DNA from 2 places in the Pelagibacterium flavum genome. Region 1 is predicted to be linked to the other one. Evidence: predicted binding sites of a transcription regulator. Region 1 holds the regulator's gene; the other holds the start of a gene.
What was found. Region 1 encodes PhoB, which activates phosphate uptake and scavenging genes when phosphate is short. Its sites were predicted from a motif close to TGTCATNNANCTGTCAT; they were not measured.
Positions count from the first base shown of each region.

Region 1 (4,212 bases):
ATGAGAAACAATGTGACCTGCAATGGCACGGGCTGGCGGGAATTGGGAAACACATAAGCGCGGTAAAGCGTGAACCCGGCGCTCATGCCGATGAGATAGGCCACGAACACGGCGGCGGGGAACGGCAGAACAAGCGAGAGGGGAAACCGCACCAGCCAGTTGATCGCCGCCGCCAGACCGCCGAGCAAAAGGAAGCGCACGATCTGGGGCAGTTTAAGGAAGGCTTGTGGGCTCATATGCCGATCCAGGCGAGAAAAAAGCCGAGCGCCAGACCGGCTGCAAGCATGAGGCTCTTGGGATCCTTCATGGCGAAGGCGACAGGATCGTCGTTGAGTTCGCCGCGAAAACTCAGCATCCAGATGCGGCCGATCCACAGAAACAGCGCGGCAGGCATGAGCCACAGCCAGACCGAATCCGAATAGAAATCGGCAGCCAGCGCGTCCTGGGTGAGATAGAGAACCAGGATCAGCACCGAGCCGATGCCGCTCGATACGCCCATGGCCATGATGAAGGGCGCATCGGTGGTGAAATATCCGCGCCCGCTGATTTTGCCCGAGCCGCCATTGTCGGTCATCCGCTGAACCTCGGTATTGCGCTTGGCAAACGAGAGCGAGGCAAACAGGAACATGGAAAAGACCAGAAGCCAGGGCGAAGCCATGACGCCCACGGCGACGATGCCGAGCACCAGCCGCAGGGTGAACAGCACGGCAAGGGTGAAGGCATCGAGGATGGGCTTGCGTTTGATGCCCATGGAATAGGCAACCGTCAGGGCAAGATATGCGCCGAGCGTTACCACGACCAAGGGATTGACCAATGCGCCGAGCGCGAAGGCGGCAATCATGGCGACGGGCATGACGGCGACGGCATGCGCAATCGATATGCGGCCAGCCGCCAGCGGCCGGTTGCGCTTGGACCAGTGGCGGCGGTCATCCGCGATGTCCCAGAGGTCATTGAGCAGATAGGTCGAGGACGCGAGGATCCCCAGAGCAAGAAACGCAATGGCCGCGCTGGTCCAGGCAGTGGGATCGAGCATATGGCCGCCCAGCATGAGCGGCACGAAGACCAGTGCGTTCTTGGCCCATTGATGCAGGCGTGCTTGCTTGACCCAGTCCTTGAGGCGCGGGGGGCGTTTTAGTGTGTGCTCAATCTGTGTCAGGCGGGCAGCGGCGCGACCCACCCTGCCGGTGGTTTCGACCAGAACGCCGCCTTTTGCGATTTTCCAGACGGCAAGATCGGCCCCGCTGTCGCCGGCATAAACAAAGCCATCGGGAAACATTTCGGCCAGTTTTCCGGCCTTTATGGCGCCCTTGAGATTGGTGATGCCATCGGACGCCATGGTCTTGTCGATGAACGCAAAGCGGCGGGCGATGCGGATGGCCAAAAAGCTATCAGCCGCCGTGGCGAGGATGATCTCGCGGCCCTTGGCCTTTTCGGCTTCTGCGTAAGCGATGACGTCGTCGTTGAGCGGGATGTCGTCGACCTCGAGGGTCACATGGCCGGCCAGTTGCTGCTTGAGATGGGCTTTGCCCTTGAGCAGCCAGACGATGAGAGCAAACAGACCGAACGGGTTCTGCTTGAGATAAGCGAACACCGTCTCGTGCAGCAGATCGGTACGGATCAGGGTGTTGTCGAGGTCGAGGACGAGCGGCAGAAGGCCCGATTGGGGCTTCCGGTCGGCGCGGCCTTGTTTGACCGCAATGGCTGATTTGGGCATCGTACCTGCTCGCTTTGCAAAATTCGCCCCCGTTATCGCGGGCGCGAAGCGCTGGTGCAAAGCAAACAGCAAATAAGCGTTAATCAGGGGCGACGCGCAAATCAGTCAAATGCGCGATAAAATTTACGCTTTGTCGATGTGACTCAACAAAGCGCAAACAGGATCAATAAAATTGTAACAAATTCTAAGTTTGTCGCGCGGTCGAACCGAAAAAGTGTGCAACTTTTTCTGACCGCGCTCCTAGTTCGCGACGAATTTTTCGTCGAACGCATAGCCCGCGCCGCGCACGGTGCGGATCGGATCCTTGGCGCGGCCGCGGTTGATGGCCTTGCGCAGCCGGCCGACATGAACGTCCACGGTGCGCTCGTCGACATAGACATCGGTGCCCCAGACGCCATCGAGCAGTTGCTCGCGTGAATAAACGCGGCCGGGATTGCCCATGAGGTATTCGAGCAGGCGGTATTCGGTGGGCCCGAGATGAACTTCCTTGCCCGAGCGGCGCACGCGATGGGTGGTGCGGTCGAGTTCGATATCGCCGGCCTTTAAGATAGCGGCGATCAATTGGGGGTTGGACCGGCGCAACAGGGCGTTGATACGGGCCATGAGCTCGGGAAGCGAGAAGGGTTTGACGACGTAATCGTCGGCGCCGGTGGCCAGCCCGCGCACCCGCTCCTCTTCCTCGCCGCGCGCGGTGAGCATGATGATGGGGATGCGCGCGGTATCGGTGCGGGCGCGGATGCGGCGGCAGATTTCGATGCCTGACGTGCCCGGCAGCATCCAGTCGAGCAGGATGATGTCGGGGGTGTTTTCGGCAATGCGCAGCATCGCCTCTTCCGCATCTTCAGCGGTTGCGACGGAAAAGTCTTCAGCTTCCAGATTGTAGCGCAGAAGTTCGACGAGATCGGCTTCGTCTTCGACAACAAGAACCTGCGGAGTCATAGACTAGCCCTTGATCTGCTCACGCGTGAAATCCTCGGCCTCGGCGGTCAACATCTTGCCGGTCGCGAGGAAATAGGCCTGCTCGGCGATATTGGTCGAGTGGTCGCCCACCCGCTCAAGATTTTTGCCGCAGAACAGCAGGTGCGTACACATGGTGATGTTGCGCGGATCTTCCATCATGTAGGTGAGGAGTTCGCGGAACAGGGAAACATAGAGCGCATCGACATCGGTATCGCGCTCGACCACATCGACCGCCATGTCCTTGTCGCGGGCGGCAAAGGCATCGAGGGCCAGCTTGACCTGGCGCTGGACGAGTTCGCCCATGTGGCGCAGCCCGTTCTTGAACTGAACCGACATGCCGATGCCTTCGAACTGGGTCGAGCGACGGGCCGTGGATTTGGCCATGTCGCCAATGCGTTCGAGATCGTTGGCGACGTGGATCGAAGCGATGACCAGGCGCAGATCCTGCGCCATGGGCTGACGACGGGCGATGATCGACACAGCCATCTCATCGATATGGGCCTGCATCGCGTCGACCTTCTTGTCGGCGGCAACGGTGGCCATGGCGAGTTCGGCATCCGAGCGGATCAGGGCTTCGGTAGCGTTGGAAATCGCCTTTTCCACCAGCCCACCCATTTCCGAGATCGAACGGGCCAGTTCGGTCAATTCATCCTCGTAGGACGTGACGATATGGTCGTTAGGATTGGGCATAACGTGGGGTCTCCTACCCGATGCGGCCAGTGATGTAATCCTGGGTGCGTTTTTCGCGGGGATTGGTGAAGATTTCCTCGGTCGGACCCTCTTCGATCAGTTTGCCGAGATGAAAGAACGCGGTCTTTTGTGACACGCGGGCTGCCTGCTGCATTGAGTGGGTGACGATAACGATGGTGTAATTGGCACGCAGTTCGTCGATCAGTTCCTCAATGATCGCGGTCGCGATCGGGTCGAGGGCCGAACAGGGCTCGTCCATCAGGATGACTTCAGGTCCGACCGCAATGGCGCGAGCGATGCAAAGTCGCTGCTGCTGACCACCCGAAAGCCCGGTGCCGGGCGAATGAAGTCGGTCCTTGACCTCTTCGAACAGTCCTGCCTTTTGCAAAGCGGTGACGACGATTTCCTCAAGGTCGGACTTGTTGCGAGCCAGACCGTGAATTTTGGGGCCGTAGGCGACGTTTTCAAAGATCGACTTGGGGAACGGGTTGGGTTTCTGGAATACCATGCCGATCCGGGCCCGCAGTTCGACCACGTCCAGGCTGGGATCGTAGAGGCTGCCGCCATCGAGTGCGATATTGCCGGTGACCTTGCAACCCTCAATGGTGTCGTTCATGCGGTTGATACAGCGCAGGAACGTGGACTTGCCGCACCCCGAGGGCCCGATAAAGGCCGATACCGACTTTTCGGGAATGTCGATGGACACATCGAACAGTGCCTGCTTGGCGCCATAGAATACATTGACGTCCTGAGCGCTGATCTTGGTTCGCCGGCCTTCTGGATCAGGTGTCCTGATCGTCTCATGAGCCGAAGCCGTCTGGGAGGGAGCGGAAGTCGCCATTTGCCTA
Region 1 covers NZ_CP107716.1:3,334,816-3,339,027, forward strand. The annotation lists gene OF122_RS16785 (GtrA family protein) at 1-236, opposite strand, end outside; gene OF122_RS16790 (UbiA family prenyltransferase) at 233-1,714, opposite strand; gene phoB (phosphate regulon transcriptional regulator PhoB) at 1,955-2,653, opposite strand; gene phoU (phosphate signaling complex protein PhoU) at 2,657-3,364, opposite strand; gene pstB (phosphate ABC transporter ATP-binding protein PstB) at 3,378-4,205, opposite strand.

Region 2 (4,212 bases), 500 kb from region 1:
GTCCTTCCTAGTAATTGACCCGGCGTTCCACGTAGCGGAACTGGATGAAGGTGAGGATGATCACGATACCCATCAAGAGCACCGACTGGGCCGATGATGAACCGATGTTGAGCCCGGCCACGCCGTCCGTATAGACCTTGTAGACCAGCGTCATCGTTGCCTGTCCCGGTCCACCTTCCGTCGTGGCGTCGATCACACCGAAGGTCTCGAACATCACATAATTGATGTTGATGATCAGAAGGAAAAACGTGGTCGGAGAGAGTAGCGGAAAAACGATGGTCCAGAACCGTTTGAACGGTCCGGCGCCATCGATCGAGGCGGCTTCGGACAGCGAGGCGGGGATCGATTGCAGCCCGGCGACGAAAAACAGGAAATTATATGAAATCTGTTTCCAGGCAGCGGCAATGGTGATCAGCGCCATGGCCTGGGTGCCGTTGACGCGATGGTTCCAATCGATGCCGAACCAGTCGAGCACATAGGGCAGAAGGCCGATCGTTGGGTTGAACAGAAACCACCAGAGCACACCGGCAACCACCGGGGCCACGGCATAGGGCCAGACCAGCAAGGTTGTATAGGCTTTCGCCGTGCGCAATACCCGATCGACGCAGACGGCCAACAGAAGCGCAAATCCCATCGACAGCACGGTGACCGAAACAGCGAACACCGCGGTTCGGCCAAGCGCATTGAGATAGCTTGGGTCCGACAGGATGCGGGTGTAATTCTCGAACCAGACGAACGTCGTGCGGAAGCCAAACGGATCCTCGCGCTCGAAGCTCGACTTAACTGCCTGGCTGGCCGGCCAGATGAAAAAGATCGCGGTAATGGCCAACTGCGGCGCCAGAAGCGCATAGGGAAGCCAGCGATTGGTAAAGATCGACCGTTTGGTCTGCATGCAACGCCCCTGGGTATTGTCTCATCCGCCGGTCTTCTTGCAACGGACCGGTTTAATGGAAGAGACCCCGGCCAGGTAAAGTCGGGGTCGGAATGTTTGAGGTCAGAACCGCTTTAGGAATTGGCGGCCTGGAAATCGCGCAGGATCTGGTTGCCGCGTTCGACAGCCGAGTCCAGAGCTTCCTGGCCGGTCTTTTCGCCGGCGAGAACCGACTGCAGTTCCTCATCCATGATCATGCGAACCTGGGGCATGTTGCCGAAGCGCAGGCCCTTTGAGTTTTCGGTCGGTGCATTAAGGTTGATCTGCTCGATCGCAATGTCAGTGCCGGGATTTTCTTCATAGTAACCCTGCTCCTGGCTCAGCTCGAACGCTGCCTGGGTGATCGGCAGATAGCCGGTGCCCTGGTGCCATTCGGCCTGAACTTCGGCCGAAGAAAGATAGTCGAGGAAAGCGGCGGTTGCCTGATACTCGGCTTCTTCGTGACCGGAGAGGACCCACAGGGTCGCGCCGCCGATGATCGAGTTCTGCGGAGCGCCTTCAACGTCGTCATAATAGGGCAGCATGCCGTAGCCGACTTCGAAGTCGGCATTGGCGACAACACCGGCGCGTGAAGCCGACGAGCCCATATAGATGGCGCATTCGCCCGAATAGAAGGCCGGAGCATTGTCCGAGCCACCGGCCGGTCCGCCATAAACGAAGATGCCTTCATCCTGCCAGCGAGCAAGATCGTCCCAGAAGCGGGCGACGACTTCGTTGTTGAAGGTGAATTCGGAATCCATGCCGCCAAAGCCGTTTTCCAGCGTGCCATAAGGCAAATTGTGCAGGGCCGAGAAGTTTTCCGAACCGATCCATGTGGCGGTGTAGGTGATGGCCATGCCGCAGCTCGCAGCGCCCGACTCGACGATCTGGCGCGAGAACTCTTCGGCCTGCGCCCAGGTGGCCGGGGCAGTTTCGGGGTCGAGGCCAGCCTCTGCGAACACGTCCTTGTTGTAATAGAGGATCGGGGTCGAGGAATTGAACGGCATCGAGAGCATGTTGCCGTTGGTGTCGGTGTAGTAGCCGGTGACGACGGGCAGATAGACCGAAGGATCGAAATTGTTGCCGTGAGCTTCCATCAGCTCATAGACCGGATAGACAGCGCCCTCGGCGGCCATCATCGTGCCCGTGCCGACTTCGTAGATCTGAACGATAGTGGGCTGTTCACCTGCGCGGAAAGCGGCGATGGCGTTGACCATGGTCTCTTCATATTCGCCGCGATAAGAGGCGTTTACGACATACTCGTCCTGAGACGCATTGAAATCCTCGGCGATAGCGGCAACGCGCTCGCCCAGTTCGCCACCCATTGAGTGCCAGAAGGAAATCTCGGTCTGGGCAAACGCCGAAGAGGCGCCCAGAAAAAGAGCCAAACCGGCAGTGCCGCTGGCCAGAAGTGTTTTGAACATGATGTTCTCCCGATCAATGTCATTGCGACCGCATCCGGCCGATGGCTTAAAACCATGGGCGTGATGCCTAGACGGGGCGTGCAAAGCGCAGGTGACAGTATCGTGATGATTGCATGACAGTGGAAAACCCTGACGCGCGCGGCGTCAAGCTTCTCGGGCAAGCTCGCGACAGGTCCTCTGGCCTCCTCCTCACGCCACGATCGTGTGGCCGGCCGCTCCACATTTTTGCGTGAACGACCAAGCTATTGTGACACTATCGTCACAATTAACAACCCGATTCAGCGCGCTGATTTCGCCCTGTAGAAAACCGCGAAAACTTCGAGGTGGGTCGAATAGGCGAACTGGTCGATCGGCGTCACCGCACTGATGCGATATCCGCCCGCGATCAGAATGGCGGCATCCCGGGCAAAGCTCTGAGGGTCGCAGCTGACATAGGCAATTGTCGAAACCTTTGACCTGGCCAGTTCCTCGGCCTGGGCCTTGGCGCCGGCCCGCGGCGGATCGAGCACCACAGCATCGAAGCGATTGAGCTCGAATACGCCGAGTGGTTCGCGAAACAGGTCACGCCGCTCGGCGGTTATGGGTTTGAGCCCTTTGGTATTGCGTCTTGCGGTATCAAGCGCATCAATGGCGTGGATATCGGAATCGGCGGCGAACACCGGGGCGCTGGCGGCGAGCCGAAGAGCAAAGGGGCCGACGCCGCAAAAAAGGTCTGCAACCTGCTTGCCACCCCGCACCGCCTCAATGACCAGAGATGCCAGGACCTCTTCGGCTCTTGCGGTTGCTTGCAGGAAGCTCGATACGGGTAGGGGCACATTTGATGGCCCCATCGCAACCATAGGCCGACGCAAAAGGATCAGAGGCTCGCCATTGAGCGAGAGCCGTGCGAGATCGAACCGCTGAGCGATCTTGGTCAGCGGCGCACCGGCCCTGGCGCCCTTGGCCCGGATGGCAACGTCGAGGCCCGTATCGCTGGCTGTAAGGCTCACATCACACGGCCCCACCACGGTCGCGATGGCGCGCGAAATTTCGGGCGCACGCGCCAATGGAGGCACCAGAATGGGGCAGGTATCCACATCGTGAATCGCATGGCTGCGCAGCGCCATGAAACCGGCCGCCGATTTCGTGGCATGCATTGTGACCCGCCGACGACCAGCGCCGTGAGCGGTGATCGGGTCGGCGACTGTGGCGTCAACGCCGGCACGCGATAGCGCATCAACAATCAGGCCACGCTTGAACTGGCGGTAGTGCTCCGCCTCGAGATGTTGCAACTGGCAGCCCCCGCACGCACCATAATGGGGACAGAACGGTTCGACCCGCTTCGGACTGGGGGTAACTATCTCGACAAGACGCCCGCGACTGCCCTCGATTGTCGCGGTGACGTTTTCCCGTTCGAGGGTCAGCGGGACAAAGACAGGTTTACCATCGAGCGTCGCAACGCCCTCACCCCGATGCCCGAGGCGCTCGATCGTGAGGGTTTCAATGCGGCTCATTTCGCGGTTGAATTCTCACCGGCCGCGAGACGATCCTCGACCGCGGCGCGCTCGGGAATCGATGGTTGGGCACCCGGCGTCAGACACGCCAGTCCGGCTGCAACCGAAGCCCGTTTCATTGCCGGGGACAGCTCGTTTCCCTCCGCCAGCCCAGCAGCCAGATAGCCCACGAACGTATCGCCGGCGCCGACGGTATCGACCGGTTTGATCTTGAGCGATGGAACGGTGGTGACCGTCCCATCCGCCGCGGCAATGGCGCCGCGCGAACCGAGTGTTGCCACGACAATATTGCCGAACTTCTCCGACAGCCAGACGACGGCTTCGGTCTCGTCAAGCTTGGGAGCGTCGAGCATTTTGAGCACCCCGGCCAATTCCGTCTCATTGA
Region 2 covers NZ_CP107716.1:3,833,319-3,837,530, reverse strand. The annotation lists gene ugpA (sn-glycerol-3-phosphate ABC transporter permease UgpA) at 8-892, opposite strand; gene ugpB (sn-glycerol-3-phosphate ABC transporter substrate-binding protein UgpB) at 1,006-2,334, opposite strand; gene OF122_RS19135 (class I SAM-dependent RNA methyltransferase) at 2,613-3,827, opposite strand; gene OF122_RS19130 (ribokinase) at 3,824-4,212, opposite strand, start outside.
Region 2: ugpB (sn-glycerol-3-phosphate ABC transporter substrate-binding protein UgpB) is a predicted target of PhoB. The motif match lies at 2,437-2,453, and genes of this name have one in related genera.